4 regions of the Yersinia sp. SCPM-O-B-9106 (C-191) genome follow, and region 4 is predicted to be linked to each of the others. Evidence: predicted binding sites of a transcription regulator. Region 4 holds the regulator's gene; each other region holds the start of a gene.

Region 1 (3,532 bases), 750 kb from region 4:
TGCTGATCGAGTGGGAATTAAAATCGGCGATAAACTGACATTCAGTGGCGATACGCAGTCATTTGGTGCGACCGTGAGCAGTATTCGTCAGGTGGATTGGGAAAGCCTGCGCCCTAATTTTTACTTTATTTTCCCACCGGCTGTACTGGATGGGCAACCCCAAACCTGGCTGACCAGCTTCCGCTATCACGGTGACGGCGAGGTTCTGACACAATTGAATCGCCAGTTCCCGACTCTCAGTTTACTGGATATTGGCGCGATGCTGAAACAGGTCGGGCAGGTGCTACAACAGGTCAGCCGCGCACTGGAAGTGATGGTGGTATTGGTGATTATTTGTGGCACTTTGCTGCTATTAGCACAGGTACAGGTCGGCATGCGCCAGCGCCGTCAGGAATTGGTGGTTTACCGGACACTCGGCGCAAGTAAACGCTTACTGCGAGGTACATTGTGGTGGGAATTTGCGTTGCTGGGGCTAGTGGCCGGTATGGCGGCAGCTATCGGAGCAGAAGCGGCACTTTGGGCATTGCAGCGCTTAGTGTTTGATTTCCCGTGGCAACCTAACTGGATCATGTGGTGGTTATTGCCATTGGCGGCGGCGCTGTTGCTGTCACTCTGTGGCGGTTGGTTAGGGGCCAGATTGTTGCAGGGGCGGGCGTTATTCCGTCATTACACGGATTAGTGAAATAACGCGGGCGGCATAAACTGCCCGCGCTTCAGTTATAACTTAGCTTGCGCCCAGCGCAGGGCGTTTTGGTATTCCGCAGGTAGCAAAGGTGCTAATGCCGCCAGGGCCGCACTTAATTGCGCGCCATCGGGGTCATTTAAATTCAAATGGCCCACTTTACGGCCTTCGCGCACTTCTTTTTCATACCAATGCAGATGCACCAAGGGCAGTGATAGCCACTCTATATTCACTGGCGTGCCAATCAGATTGACCATCGCGGAGGGAGTATTCACCACCGGTTTGGGCAGCGGTAAGTCCAAAATAGCGCGCAGGTGCAGCTCGAACTGGCTGATAGAAGCACCATTTTGTGTCCAGTGACCACTGTTATGTACTCGCGGTGCCAGCTCATTAATTAATAAACTGTCGTCGACGATAAAGCACTCCATCGCCATTACACCAACATAATTCAGCTCATCCATAATTGCGGACAGCATTTTCTCTGCTTGCTGCTGTAGTTTGCTATTGGGCTGTGGTAATGCCACGCTCATGCGCAAAATACCTTCTTCATGAAGATTATGGGTCAGTGGATAAAAGACTGATTGACCTTGATGACTGCGCGCACCGACCAATGAAACTTCGCCGGAAAAGTTAATACCTTGCTCGACAATACATTCGCCGTAAGCATCGGCGGGCAAACTTTCTTGTTCACCGGCGCGTAAACGCCATTGACCCCGTCCGTCATAACCGCCGACCCGACGTTTCACGATGGCTAATTCACCCAGTGTGGCAAAGACCTGCGGCCACTCACTATTGCTGGCCAATAATTGCCATGGTGCGGTCGCCAAATTCAAGCTGTCGAGCAACTGTTTTTGAGTCAGACGATCAGCCAGACGAGGGAAAATATCGCGGTTAACGAAAGCGGTGTGGGTGGCGAGTTCGCGGGTTAACGCGGTTTCCGGCCAGCGCTCAATCTCGGCAGTAATCACACTGTGCTGATAAGGCACGGCTTCTGGCTCGGCATCTAAACCCACCGGATAAACAGCAATGCCTAGTGGCTCACCGGCCTGACGCAGCATGCGCCCCAATTGACCATTACCTAATACGCAAACGGGTTTCATGCTTCATCCCTCGGATCGGGATTGTCCAACACTTCGTCAGTTTGATTTTTACGCCAATCTGCTAAACGTGCTGCTAATTCAACATCATGCAGCGCCAGTATTTGAGCCGCCAGCAATGCTGCATTCGCCGCCCCGGCTTTACCAATGGCCAGTGTTCCCACCGGAATGCCACGTGGCATCTGCACGATGGAATACAAGCTATCGACACCACTTAATGCCGCACTTTGTACCGGCACACCTAAAACCGGCACCAATGTTTTGGCCGCTAGCATACCCGGCAGGTGAGCAGCACCGCCCGCGCCTGCAATAATGACATGCAAGCCGTTAGCATCGGCTTGCTCGGCAAAACTGAACAGTTTGTCGGGGGTGCGATGGGCAGAAACAACTTCGACATGAAAGGGGACATTGAGCGTGGTGAGCACGTCGGCGGCGAACTGCATGGTGGCCCAGTCACTCTTGGACCCCATTACGATAGCGATTTTAACCCCGGCTGGGTAAGCCGAATCGAGGTTAGCTCCCATGAGTGTAAAGCTCCTGTGATTGCGCAAGCGTCGGCCAGAATGATCTTATTTAAATCATGACTGGTGAAGAGGGCGTAGAGCATATCATGAGCCAAAGGCGAGGAAAACGGTTGCGTAGCGGCTTTTAGTGGGTTTTATTAGTTTTTTGATCGTAGTTGATGAGGTAAAACCTGAAGGTTAAAACGGGAATTTAATCAATTCAACACTATCAGCCGTGACTTTAACCATTGAACCTTCAACATGCCAGGCACCTAAAACCACACGGTGTGCCGTTGCCGCCGCTAATTCGACGGTATGAACCGCAGGGCGGTGGGTATGCCCATGAATCATCCAACTGACATTATTTCGCTCGAAAGTTTCAACCACCGCCTGTGGATTGACATCCATAATCAGCTGCGATTTACCACTATTATTTTGTTGGCTTTGATTGCGCATATAAGCCGCAATGCGTAACCGAAAGCGCAGCGGTAGCCACAGAAAGAGCTTCTGGATCAGGGGATTGTGTACTCGGCGGCGAAAATGCTGATAGTCGGCATCATCAGTGCACAGGGTATCGCCATGTAAAATAACGATTTTACGGCCATACAACTCAACAACTTTCTCTTCCGGCAGCAAGGTCATGCCACTTTCAAGTGCAAAGCGTTTACCCAGCAGAAAATCGCGGTTACCGTGGATAAAGTAGCAGGGCACGCCCTGTTGTTGGAGTGATTTCAACGCGGCAGCAACTTGCCGATACAGAGGCTCGGGGTCATCGTCGCCAATCCAGGATTCGAATAAATCGCCCAGGATATATAATGCATCAGCATGAATAGCATCACGCTGTATAAAATGCAGGAAACCGGCAGTGATTGCCGGTTCCTGAACGCTAAGATGCAAATCTGCAATAAAAAGCGTGCTCATTAAGCCGTTATTACTCGCTAACAGTAACGCTTTGAATGATCACATCTTCTTTTGGCACATCTTGATGCATACCGCTGCGGCCAGTCGCGACGTTTTTGATTTTATCAACCACGTCCAGACCTTCAGTCACTTCAGCGAACACGCAGTAACCCCAACCATCTGGGCGCTCTGAACGGAAGTTTAGGAAGTCATTGTCTGCAACGTTAATAAAGAACTGAGCAGTGGCAGAGTGTGGATCGTTGGTACGCGCCATTGCCAAAGTGCCACGGGTATTTTTCAGACCGTTGTTGGCTTCGTTCTTGATAGGGGCATCAGTTGTTTTCTGGTTC
Region 2 (3,532 bases), 1.1 Mb from region 4:
AGTATAGGCGGTGTACCAGCCGGGGTTTTCCAGCATATTACGCAAGATAACTGGCGGGGTCAGAACCGGGCTGTAGCCCATGCCAATATAGGATTTATAACGCTGATTCTGGCTGGCAATCCCTTTAAGTTCCGCCAGCGCCTGATGTTCGGTCGCGGCATCGCCCACTGGTGGTGGGCTTGGCAATTGGATATCTGCCGGAACAATCTGCTGGATCAAACTGCTTAACGAGCTGGCACCAACAGCGGCCAACATTTGCTGTTGTTGTTCAGCTGAGGAGCCGATATGGCGCTGAATAAAAGCATCGTTATGTTCAAGCTGGCTGAGATTCTGAGTCATTTGCTACACATTCCTGAATAGGGCATGGGACGGGAGATATTTGAAATTAACCGCGCCTTGGAGAGGTTTTAGAAATACTCACAAAGCCGAACTAAGGGAAAGCACGTCGTTCGGGTCGTAGTGGCGTAAGCCACCGGAGCACCCGTAGACGTGGTCAACCCTTAGCTCATTGCACTTCACTCACCTCAGGCTTTTTTCATTTATTCTTCAATGGTCGCCAGATAAGCCTCGGCATCTAACAAATTCGCCAACTCACCCTCATCAGAAGCTTTGATGCTGAACAGCCAGCCATCAGTATAAGGCGCGCTATTCACCAATTCTGGGGAGCTTTCCAGCTCAGTATTCACGGCGATGATTTCACCACTGATTGGGGCATAAATGTCAGAAGCGGCTTTAACTGACTCGGCAACAGCGCAGTCGCTGCCCGCAGAAACTTCACTGCCCACTTCCGGCAAATCAACAAACACCATGTCGCCCAGTAACTCTTGCGCATGCTCAGTGATCCCGACGCTATACACACCATCGCCATCGGCACGAACCCACTCATGGGATGACGCATATTTTAAATCTGCTGGTACATTGCTCATTGCTGCTCCTTAAAAAGGGTAGAGCCAAAAAGTGTGGCTCGTAGAATGCGGAATACTCTAAATAATTACAGCGCGACCGGCTTACCCGCCCGCACAAAACCCGGTTTTGTGACGCGTACCGGCATTTCACGGTTACGAATTTGCACCACCGCACTTTCACCTATCCCCGCAGGGACACGAGCCAGAGCAATACTGAAGCCCAGTGTCGGCGAGAATGACCCGCTGGTTATCACACCAACATGCTGGTTACCTAAAGCATCAGAAAAATGCACCGGTAACTCATTACGCAATACGCCTTTTTCAGTCATGATCAAGCCGACCAGTTGCTCAGTGCCGTTCGCACGCTGTTTTTCCAGGGCTTCGCGGCCAATAAACTGGCGGTCTTCTGGCAACCAGGCCACTGTCCACCCCATATTGGCGGCGAGTGGCGAAATGCTTTCGTCCATTTCCTGGCCGTAGAGATTCATCCCCGCTTCCAGGCGCAAAGTATCACGTGCACCAAGGCCGGCGGGCTTCACGCCAGCGGCTAGCAATTGTTGCCAAAATTCAACCACCTGTTCTTTCGGTAGCGCGATTTCATAGCCTGCTTCGCCGGTATAACCGGTGGTGGCGATAAACAAATCACCAGCTTGAATACCAAAGAATGGTTTCATTCCTGTAATCGCTTGTTGCTGCTCAGGAGTCAGTAAGGTCGCCACTTTCTGTTGCGCTGTCGGGCCTTGCACCGCCACCAGTGCTAAATCGTCACGCACCGTCACGCCCACCTGATAAGGCTCAGCGTGCTGAATGATCCATTCCAGATCTTTCTCTCGGGTGGAGGAGTTCACCACTAAACGGAAATAGTCTTCGCGCAGGAAGTAGACAATTAAATCATCGATAACACCGCCGGAAGCATTCAGCATCGCGGTGTACAGGGCTTTGCCCGGTTGGGTCAGTTTGGCAACATCATTGGCTAACAGATAACGCAAGAATTCACGGGTTTGGGCACCGTGCAGATCGACAATTGTCATGTGCGAGACATCAAACATACCGGCATCTTGGCGCACGATATGATGCTCATCAATTTGAGAGCCATAATGCAATGGCATCATCCAACCATGAAAATCTACCATGCGCGCACCGCACGCCACGTGTTGGTCATACAGCGGGGTCTGCTTAGACATCTACTCTCCCTCAAACAGTTTCATGCAATGAGTGTTAGAGACTCTAACTCACCATAAACAGGCCTATACCCTAGATAGTTCGGGTTGCAGGAAGGCGGCAATTAAGCGAATCCCCAGGAGCTTACTCAAGTAAGTGACTGGGGTGAACGAAAGCAGCCAACACACCTGCAACGTGAAGTATGACGGGTCTACGCAAACGATACCTTTTGCCCAACGTTATCACCGAATTCATCAGGTAACCATAAGGTAAAATAGGCAATAGCACAGATTAAAACAACAAAAGGCAGGGGTATTGTGCAGAGTTTTCCACTGTAAAACTGCGCACGGAGGCACATAATTAACAATTAAAACGTAAAAATTGCGATGTTATATAACGAAACAACCAAAACCCTGTCAGAATCAACTTATCAGGTTTTGGTTGTGTGTGAGAAAAACTAATGCGAAAAGCAGGTTGGAATTAGATTATTTCAACTGAGGCGGATTTAGCGGGATAGAGGATTATTTATTCATCCAGCCAATCGGGCAAATCATTTAACCCCATCGCCTGGCGCACTAGCTGCGGTTTTACCCCCGGCAAATTATCCGCCAATGTCAAACCAATATCGCGTAACAGTTTTTTAGCCGGGTTATCACCCGCAAACAGTGAGCGGAAACCCTGCATGCTGGCAAGCATCATTGCGGCGCTGTGCTTACGGCGGCGTTCATAGCGGCGCAGATAAAGATGCTGGCCGATATCTTTACCCTGACGCTGCAAGCGCCGGAGTTCAGACACCAGTTCGGCGGCATCCATAAAGCCCAGATTCACGCCCTGCCCGGCCAACGGATGCACGGTATGGGCGGCGTCGCCAACCAGAGCCAGTCGGTGTGCCGCGAAACTGCGTGCATAACGCCCCATTAGTGGGAAAGTTTGGCGCTCACTTTCAAGCTGACATTGCCCCAGCCGCATATCAAATGCCATTCCCAGCTCGCGATTAAACTGCTCCGCGGGCAGTGTGGCTAATTCGGCAGCGCGTTCCGGGGGTAATGACCAGACAATCGAGCTAAGGTGTGGGTCACTAAATGGCAGGAATGCCAGAATGCCGTCGCCGTGAAATACCTGCCGTGCCGTGGCCAGATGCGCTTCTTCAGTGCGGATAGTGGCCACCAGCGCGTGATGGGCATAATCCCAAAATGTCAGTGGGATATCAGCATGTTGGCGTAACCAAGAGTTCGCACCATCAGCCCCAATCACCAACCGGGCGCTGAGCATCCGGTCATCCGTCAGAGTGATAAATGCTTCACTTTCGCCCCAAGCCACCTGTTTGATACTGGCGGGCGCCAGCAAAGTCACATCAACCAATTGGCTGGCTCGCTGCCATAGCGCCTGCTGAATCACTTGGTTTTCAATGATATGCCCGAGATGGCTAAAACCATATTCATCGGCGTGGAAAGCAATTTTCCCAA
Region 3 (3,532 bases), 380 kb from region 4:
AAATGCCAGTTTCTAAGTTCGTCATTGAGAAAAAAAGTGTTTTTGTATAAATAAAAGCCAGCCCTGCTGGCTTTTGTCATTTTTTAAAGTTCGATCTAAGTCACAAAGTTCCCTGAAATTTACATTTTGTAACACATGGTATCCCTATGAAACATATTCAGGTAATTGGTAGCATTTTCGGTCTGGATTATAACCCTCGTGAATGGAACACTGCGTTCAGACACAGACGACACCAAACTCTCAACAATAGTTCCAAAAAAATTATTGGCGGCAGTGGCAGGTGTCCGAATAACACCAATGAGGGTAATAATAATGATGAAGCGCAACATTCTTGCAGTAGTAATCCCAGCATTGTTAGCAGCTGGTGCAGCTAATGCAGCAGAAATCTACAACAAAGACGGCAACAAACTTGACCTGTACGGTAAAGTTGACGCGCGTCACCAGTTCTCTGATAACAAAGGCGAAGACGGCGACAAATCTTACGTTCGCTTCGGCTTCAAAGGTGAAACCCAAATTACTGACCAACTGACCGGTTACGGCCAGTGGGAATACAACGTTCAGGCTAACCACGCTGAATCCCAAGGCGACAAAGGCAACAAAACCCGTCTGGGCTTTGCTGGTCTGAAATTTGCTGAATTCGGTTCATTCGACTACGGCCGTAACTACGGCGTAATCTATGATGTCAACGCATGGACTGACATGCTGCCAGTGTTCGGTGGTGATTCAATCTCCAACTCTGACAACTACATGACTGGCCGTTCTACTGGCTTGGCAACTTACCGTAACACCAACTTCTTCGGTTTGGTTGATGGCTTGAACTTTGCTCTGCAATATCAAGGTAAAAACCAAAATGACCGTGCTGGTTCTATTGACCCAGTTACAGGTGTTTACACTGGCGCTAACCTGAAAGATCAGAATGGCGACGGTTTCGGTATCTCTTCTACTTATGATATCGGTTACGGCGTGAACTTTGGTGCTGGTTTCTCTTCTGCAAACCGTACTAACGAACAAAAAGCTTTCAGCACTGCTGAAGGTGATAAAGCTCAAGCATGGAACGTTGGTGCTAAATACGACGCAAACAACGTATACTTGGCTGTAATGTATGCTGAAACTCAAAACATGACTCCATATGGCGACGATAGCAATACAATCGCTAACAAGACTCGTGATATTGAAATCACTGCACAGTACCAGTTCGACTTCGGTCTGCGTCCATCTTTAGGCTACGTTCAGTCTAAAGGCAAAGATCTTAACGCAAATCGCGATAACCAAGATCTGTTGAAATATGTTTCTGTTGGTTCTTACTACTACTTCAACAAAAACATGTCTACCTATGTTGATTACAAAATCAACCTGTTGGACGAGAATGATTTCACTCGTACTAACGGTCTGAACACTGATGACGTTGTTGGTGTTGGCTTGGTATACCAGTTCTAAGTTAAGCTTAATCAAGCAGTTTATCTGCTGACGTAAGTTAAAAAAAGACAGGGCCTCGGCTCTGTCTTTTTGTTTTATGCTTGGCGAACATTTTTACCCTTGATTAATCTAGGGAGATTGCGCTGTAGAAAGCGTTATTTTGCCGATTTTTCACCCTGAATCCCCTCGCCTCACAACATTCATTTCTTTTTATCGCAAACGGTTGGCAAAGGCCGCAACTGGCGCTACCCTGAGAGTTCTGTTTGCTTAACGCTAAGCCATGGAAGCCTCTGACATGTTTGAAAAAATCACTGCTGCACCTGCCGACCCTATTCTGGGCCTAACCGATATTTTCCGCGCGGATGACCGCTCTCATAAAATTAACCTGGGGATCGGTGTCTACAAAGACGAAACCGGGAAAACGCCGGTGCTGACCAGCGTAAAGAAAGCTGAGCAGTATTTGCTAGAAAATGAAGTCACCAAAAATTATTTGGGTATTGATGGCCTGCCAGTTTTTGCCAGCTGTACTCAGGAACTGTTGTTCGGGGCCGATAGCGCGATTATTACTGATAAACGTGCGCGTACCGCGCAAACCCCTGGTGGCACAGGTGGTTTGCGTATTGCCGCTGATTTCATCGCCCATCAAACCAGCGCCAAACGTGTCTGGGTCAGTAATCCAAGCTGGCCAAATCATAAAAATATCTTCGCCGCAGCTGGGCTAGAAGTTGTTGAATATGCATATTATGATGCAGCAAATCATGCGCTGGACTTCGATGGGTTGTTAAATAGCCTGTCAGAAGCCCAAGCTGGCGACGTCGTATTGTTCCATGGTTGCTGCCATAACCCGACCGGGATTGACCCAACAGAAGCCCAGTGGAGCCAATTAGCCGAGCTTTCAGTTGCTAAAGGTTGGTTGCCACTGTTTGACTTCGCTTATCAAGGTTTTGCTAAAGGTTTGGAAGAAGATGCCCAAGGCCTGCGAATTTTTGCCGCGACACATCAAGAATTGATTGTTTGCAGCTCTTATTCCAAAAACTTCGGTTTGTACAATGAGCGTGTCGGGGCTTGTACTATTGTTGCCGCAAACAGTGAAGTCGCTGATATCGCTTTCAGCCAAGTGAAAGCCGTTATCCGCGCGAACTATTCCAACCCACCAGCTCACGGTGCCTCTGTGGTTGCCACCATTTTGAGTAACCCAGCGCTGCGTGCTATTTGGGAACAAGAACTGACTGATATGCGCCAACGCATTCACCGTATGCGTCAGTTGTTTGTTAATACTTTGCAGGAAAAAGGCGCTAAGCAAGATTTCAGCTTTATCATAAACCAGAATGGTATGTTCTCGTTCAGTGGCCTGACCAAAGAACAAGTTCTGCGTCTGCGTAATGAGTTCGCTGTTTATGCCGTAAATTCTGGTCGCGTTAACGTTGCCGGTATGACGCCAGACAATATGGCGCCATTGTGTGAAGCTATCGTTGCGGTGCTCTAATTAAGCCTCCGTGACCGACCTTAAAAAGGGTGCCTTAGAGGCACCCTTTTTTATTCTCCTGCCTATAATCTTAACGGAACAAATATTTGGCAAATTCGTTCATTGGCATGGGTCGTCCGTACATATATCCTTGCAGATAATCCACATTATGGGCCTGTAAATAACGCATTTGAGTTTCGTTTTCAACTCCCTCGGCAATGGTTTGTAATCCCAGTCGAGTTGCAAGATCGATGACATTCCCCACTATGTGGCTCGACAGAGCATCTGAACCAATCATCCCGACAAAACTTTGGTCAATCTTGAGAAAGTCGACTTTAAATTTCTGCAAATAAGTTAGGCTCGAATGCCCGGTACCAAAGTCATCAATGGCAATATAAACACCTAAAGCATGAAGTTCGGCAAATAATTTATCTGTAATCTCATCTGCAACAATCAATTTTCGTTCAGTTAACTCCAACATGATATTAATTTTATTGCCGCCAAAAGCCTGAATGAAATTACGGCAGTCATCTACCAGACTGAGATCACGGCAATGATTGGCGCTAATATTAAAACCAAAGTGGAACCCTTCGGGTAATTTATTGACGTAAGGCGCAAATTTTGTGCTGACCTGCTGCATAATAGCACGGG
Region 4 (3,532 bases):
CGATTGACTTTGCTACTGTGGTATCTATCTACCACCAATGCTTGCCAGCTCACGGCTGCAGAACAGACTCCCACCGCCTGAATAAAACGCAGAACCAATAACTGTGCCGCTGTTTCAACCCATAAAATCCCCAAACAGCCGATGGCAAATAAACCCAACCCGACTAATAGCACAGGTTTACGGCCTAACTTATCGGAAACAGGCCCCCAGATAAGTTGAGCGATAGCGAAACCAGCGAGAAAGATACTGAGGCTGGCACTGATGGAGCCGGCAGAGGTGCGCAGCTCTTGTTGCATAGCGCCAAAGGCAGGCAAATACATGTCGGTGGCCAGGTACCCCAACATGCTCAAACCGGCCAGGTAGAACATGAAACTAGAAGTCGTTTTCATTTTTTGTGTCTCATTATAATTTTGCAGGCAAAACTCTTATCATGGAAATTCCATTGCGGGGGGCATTCTAGCGGCGAGCTATTCTGTTGTGAAACGGTAATATTTGCGCCATGCTATCAAAAAAATTGATAGTAAATATTCAGTCTAAGGGAAGTGCAGAATCATGTGGTCAGAATATTCATTGGATGTGGTCGATGCAGTTGCCCGCACCGGGAGTTTCAGCGCTGCTGCTCAAGAATTGCACCGCGTCCCGTCAGCGGTAAGTTATACCGTGCGCCAGTTGGAGGAATGGCTGGCCGTGCCGTTATTTGTACGGCGTCACCGGGATGTAGAATTGACGGAAGCGGGCAGGGTTTTTATCAAAGAAGCCCGAGATGTTATCAAAAAAATGAATGGCACGCGGCGACAGTGCCAGCAAGTGGCGAATGGGTGGCGTGGGCAACTCAATATCGTGATCGATAAAATCGTCAAACCTCAGCGGAGTCGCCGCTTAGTATTGGATTTTTATCGCCATTTTCCTGATATCGAACTGCGGGTACGCTATGAGGTATTTAATGGTGTCTGGGATGCACTGGCGGATGGCCAAGCTGAAATGGCCATTGGGGCGACTCGCGCCATTCCGGTTGGCGGGCGGTTTATCTTCCGCGACATGGGCTTTTTGACTTGGCATTGTGTGGTGAGCGTCAATCACCCCTTAGCCCACTTAACCGGTTCCCTTATTGATGACCAATTGCGGCCTTATCCCTCACTCTGTTTGGAGGATACCGCGCGAAATCTGCCGAAACGAGACACCTGGACCTTGGATAACCAACAGCGTTTAGTGGCACCCGATTGGGCGACGGGAATAGATTGCCTGTGTGCAGGATTATGTGTCGGAATGGTGCCCGCGCATATGGTGTCGCCCTTGATTGAACAAGGGAAACTGGTGGTATTAACCTTGGCCGAGCCACTTCCTGATAGCCCGTGTTGTTTGACGTGGGAGCAGAATAATCATTCGCCAGCTTTAGCATGGATGCTGGCGTATTTAGGTGACAGTGTCACACTTAATAATGAATGGCTAAAAGATGATAATGCCGTGATTGAGGACTGAACGCACAGCGTTAGCTGCCGGTAACATGAGGGCTACCGGCAGGTGAAGATTAACGGCGGTAATCGCGGTAGGGGCCATCAGCAACAGAGCGGCGCTCGACCAGCTTAGGGTGTACTTCAATCGTTTGTGGGTCTTCGCGTTTACTGACAATTCTGTCGAGCAACATGGCAAAAGCGGTTTCACCTAATCTCTCTTTTGGCTGATGAATAGTGGTTAGCGCCGGTGAGAAATACCGCGCATTGCGCACATTATCATAGCCGATCACCGAAATATCTTGTGGCACCCGCAGGCCCAATTCATCCGCCGCGCATATTGCCCCCATCGCCATAATATCGCCGCCACAGAATACGGCGGTCGGGCGGTGTTTTTGCGTCAGAATTTGGTGCATAGCTTTATAACCGGATTCTGGCTCAAAATCCCCCTGAACCACCCATTCGTCACGTAGCGGGATATTGGCCTCTTCCAGTGCTTTCAGGAAGCCCTGATGGCGACCACCACCGGTATTCCGTGATAACTGACCGGGAATAGCACCGATATCACGATGACCGCGCTCAATAAGATAACGGCCAGCTAAATAGCCACCTTCGAATGCATTATCAATAATCGAGTCAGTAAAATCGCCACGGGCGGTACCCCAGTCCATCACCACCATTGGAATATTGCGATAATCTTCTAACATCCCCAGCAATTGTTCAGGGTATTCAGAACACATCACCAATAATCCATCGACACGCTTTTGCGCCAGCATGGATAGATAGGCTTTTTGTTTATCAAGATTATTATGAGAGTTACATAAAATCAGGGTGTAACCTTTGCTATAACAACTATTTTCAACCGCTTCGATCACCTCAGCAAAATAGGGTGCTTCACTGGATGTTGCCAACAAACCAATTGATTTAGTGTGATTAACTTTCAAGCTGCGGGCCACAGCACTGGGCGAATAATGCAGCTCTTTAATGGCCGCCCACACAGCGGCTTTGGTATTTTCGGCGACGAAACGAGTTTTATTGATAACGTGCGAAACGGTGGTGGTGGACACACCCGCGTGTTTGGCCACATCTTTAATCGTTGCCATAAAAAGAATGACTCCTAAGCTCACCTGTTACAGCAGGTAAGTATTATGTTAATCGTTTGCCCGTATGACTCGAACACCGCTCAGACAGAAACACGATAGTAGGCTGGTAAGTTGAATCAGCAGGCTGTCTGAGAGGTTTTATTGGACGTTATGAGTCGGCATACAGTTATGAACTGCGAATTTTGGCTGATCTGGAGGAAAAGTGAAAGCGTTAATCAATGTTATAAAGTGCGTAATGAGCACAAGATTTTTTTTCTTAACTGTGGGAAAATGATTTAACGCACTAATTGTGTGCCTTTACCTTACTATACTTGAAGTATGACGAGTATAAAGATTAACCGGCTGAGGAGTTTTTATGGATACCAATCTGAAAATGTCGCTGATTACGACTGTTGGTGCGCTGGCAATGATTATTGTTTTTAGCTTCGTGGCGGTAATGAATTAATTAAACCGCTTGCCGGTATGAAGCCATTAGTAGGGCGGTTAACCCGCCCTTAATTATTTCTACTGATAATAACCACGTGTGTATCTTTCTGTTTGCGCGGTATCAGGCTAAATTTTTCTCAACGAAAGACCAATTCACTAAAGCCCAGAAGTTCTCCAGATATTTTGGTCGCGCATTACGATAATCAATATAGTAAGCGTGCTCCCATACATCCACCGTCAGCAGTGGTTTATCCGCAGTCGTCAGCGGTGTTGCCGCATTTGAGGTACTGACAATCGCCAGTGTGCCATCCGCTTTTTTGACCAGCCACGTCCAGCCTGCGCCAAAGTTTTTCACTGCCGCATCAGTAAATTGTGCTTTAAATTCAGCGAAAGAACCAAAGGATTGATTAATGGCATCGGCAACTTTGCCAGTAGGTTCGCCGCCACCATTTGGTGATAAACAGTGCCAGTAAAAGGTGTGGTTCCAGACTTGGGCTGCATTATTAAAGACACCGCCACTGGAGGTTTTAATAATCTCTTCCAAGGATTTAC

The links. Region 4 encodes PurR, which represses purine synthesis genes. Its sites were predicted from a motif close to CANGCAAACGTTTGCNTG; they were not measured.
Positions count from the first base shown of each region.
Region 1: a site for PurR is predicted at 2,403-2,420, ahead of purE (5-(carboxyamino)imidazole ribonucleotide mutase). Genes of this name have one in related genera too.
Region 2: a site for PurR is predicted at 2,097-2,114, ahead of gcvT (glycine cleavage system aminomethyltransferase GcvT). Genes of this name have one in related genera too.
Region 3: a site for PurR is predicted at 1,629-1,646, ahead of OP863_RS12480 (amino acid aminotransferase). Genes of this name have one in related genera too.

Region 1 covers NZ_CP110791.1:3,062,719-3,066,250, reverse strand. Annotated here, with positions in the region: gene ybbP (putative ABC transporter permease subunit YbbP) at 1-679, shown strand, start outside; gene purK (5-(carboxyamino)imidazole ribonucleotide synthase) at 718-1,782, opposite strand; gene purE (5-(carboxyamino)imidazole ribonucleotide mutase) at 1,779-2,303, opposite strand; gene OP863_RS14000 (UDP-2,3-diacylglucosamine diphosphatase) at 2,481-3,203, opposite strand; gene ppiB (peptidylprolyl isomerase B) at 3,214-3,532, opposite strand, start outside.
Region 2 covers NZ_CP110791.1:3,454,131-3,457,662, forward strand. Annotated here, with positions in the region: gene gcvP (aminomethyl-transferring glycine dehydrogenase) at 1-339, opposite strand, end outside; gene gcvH (glycine cleavage system protein GcvH) at 540-926, opposite strand; gene gcvT (glycine cleavage system aminomethyltransferase GcvT) at 992-2,089, opposite strand; gene ubiI (FAD-dependent 2-octaprenylphenol hydroxylase) at 2,592-3,532, opposite strand, start outside.
Region 3 covers NZ_CP110791.1:2,694,538-2,698,069, forward strand. Annotated here, with positions in the region: gene asnS (asparagine--tRNA ligase) at 1-16, shown strand, start outside; gene ompF (porin OmpF) at 316-1,437, shown strand; gene OP863_RS12480 (amino acid aminotransferase) at 1,712-2,902, shown strand; gene OP863_RS12485 (cyclic diguanylate phosphodiesterase) at 2,973-3,532, opposite strand, start outside.
Region 4 covers NZ_CP110791.1:2,317,566-2,321,097, reverse strand. Annotated here, with positions in the region: gene punC (purine nucleoside transporter PunC) at 1-389, opposite strand, end outside; gene punR (DNA-binding transcriptional activator PunR) at 553-1,479, shown strand; gene purR (HTH-type transcriptional repressor PurR) at 1,529-2,554, opposite strand; gene OP863_RS10640 (YnhF family membrane protein) at 2,910-2,999, shown strand; gene sodB (superoxide dismutase [Fe]) at 3,102-3,532, opposite strand, start outside.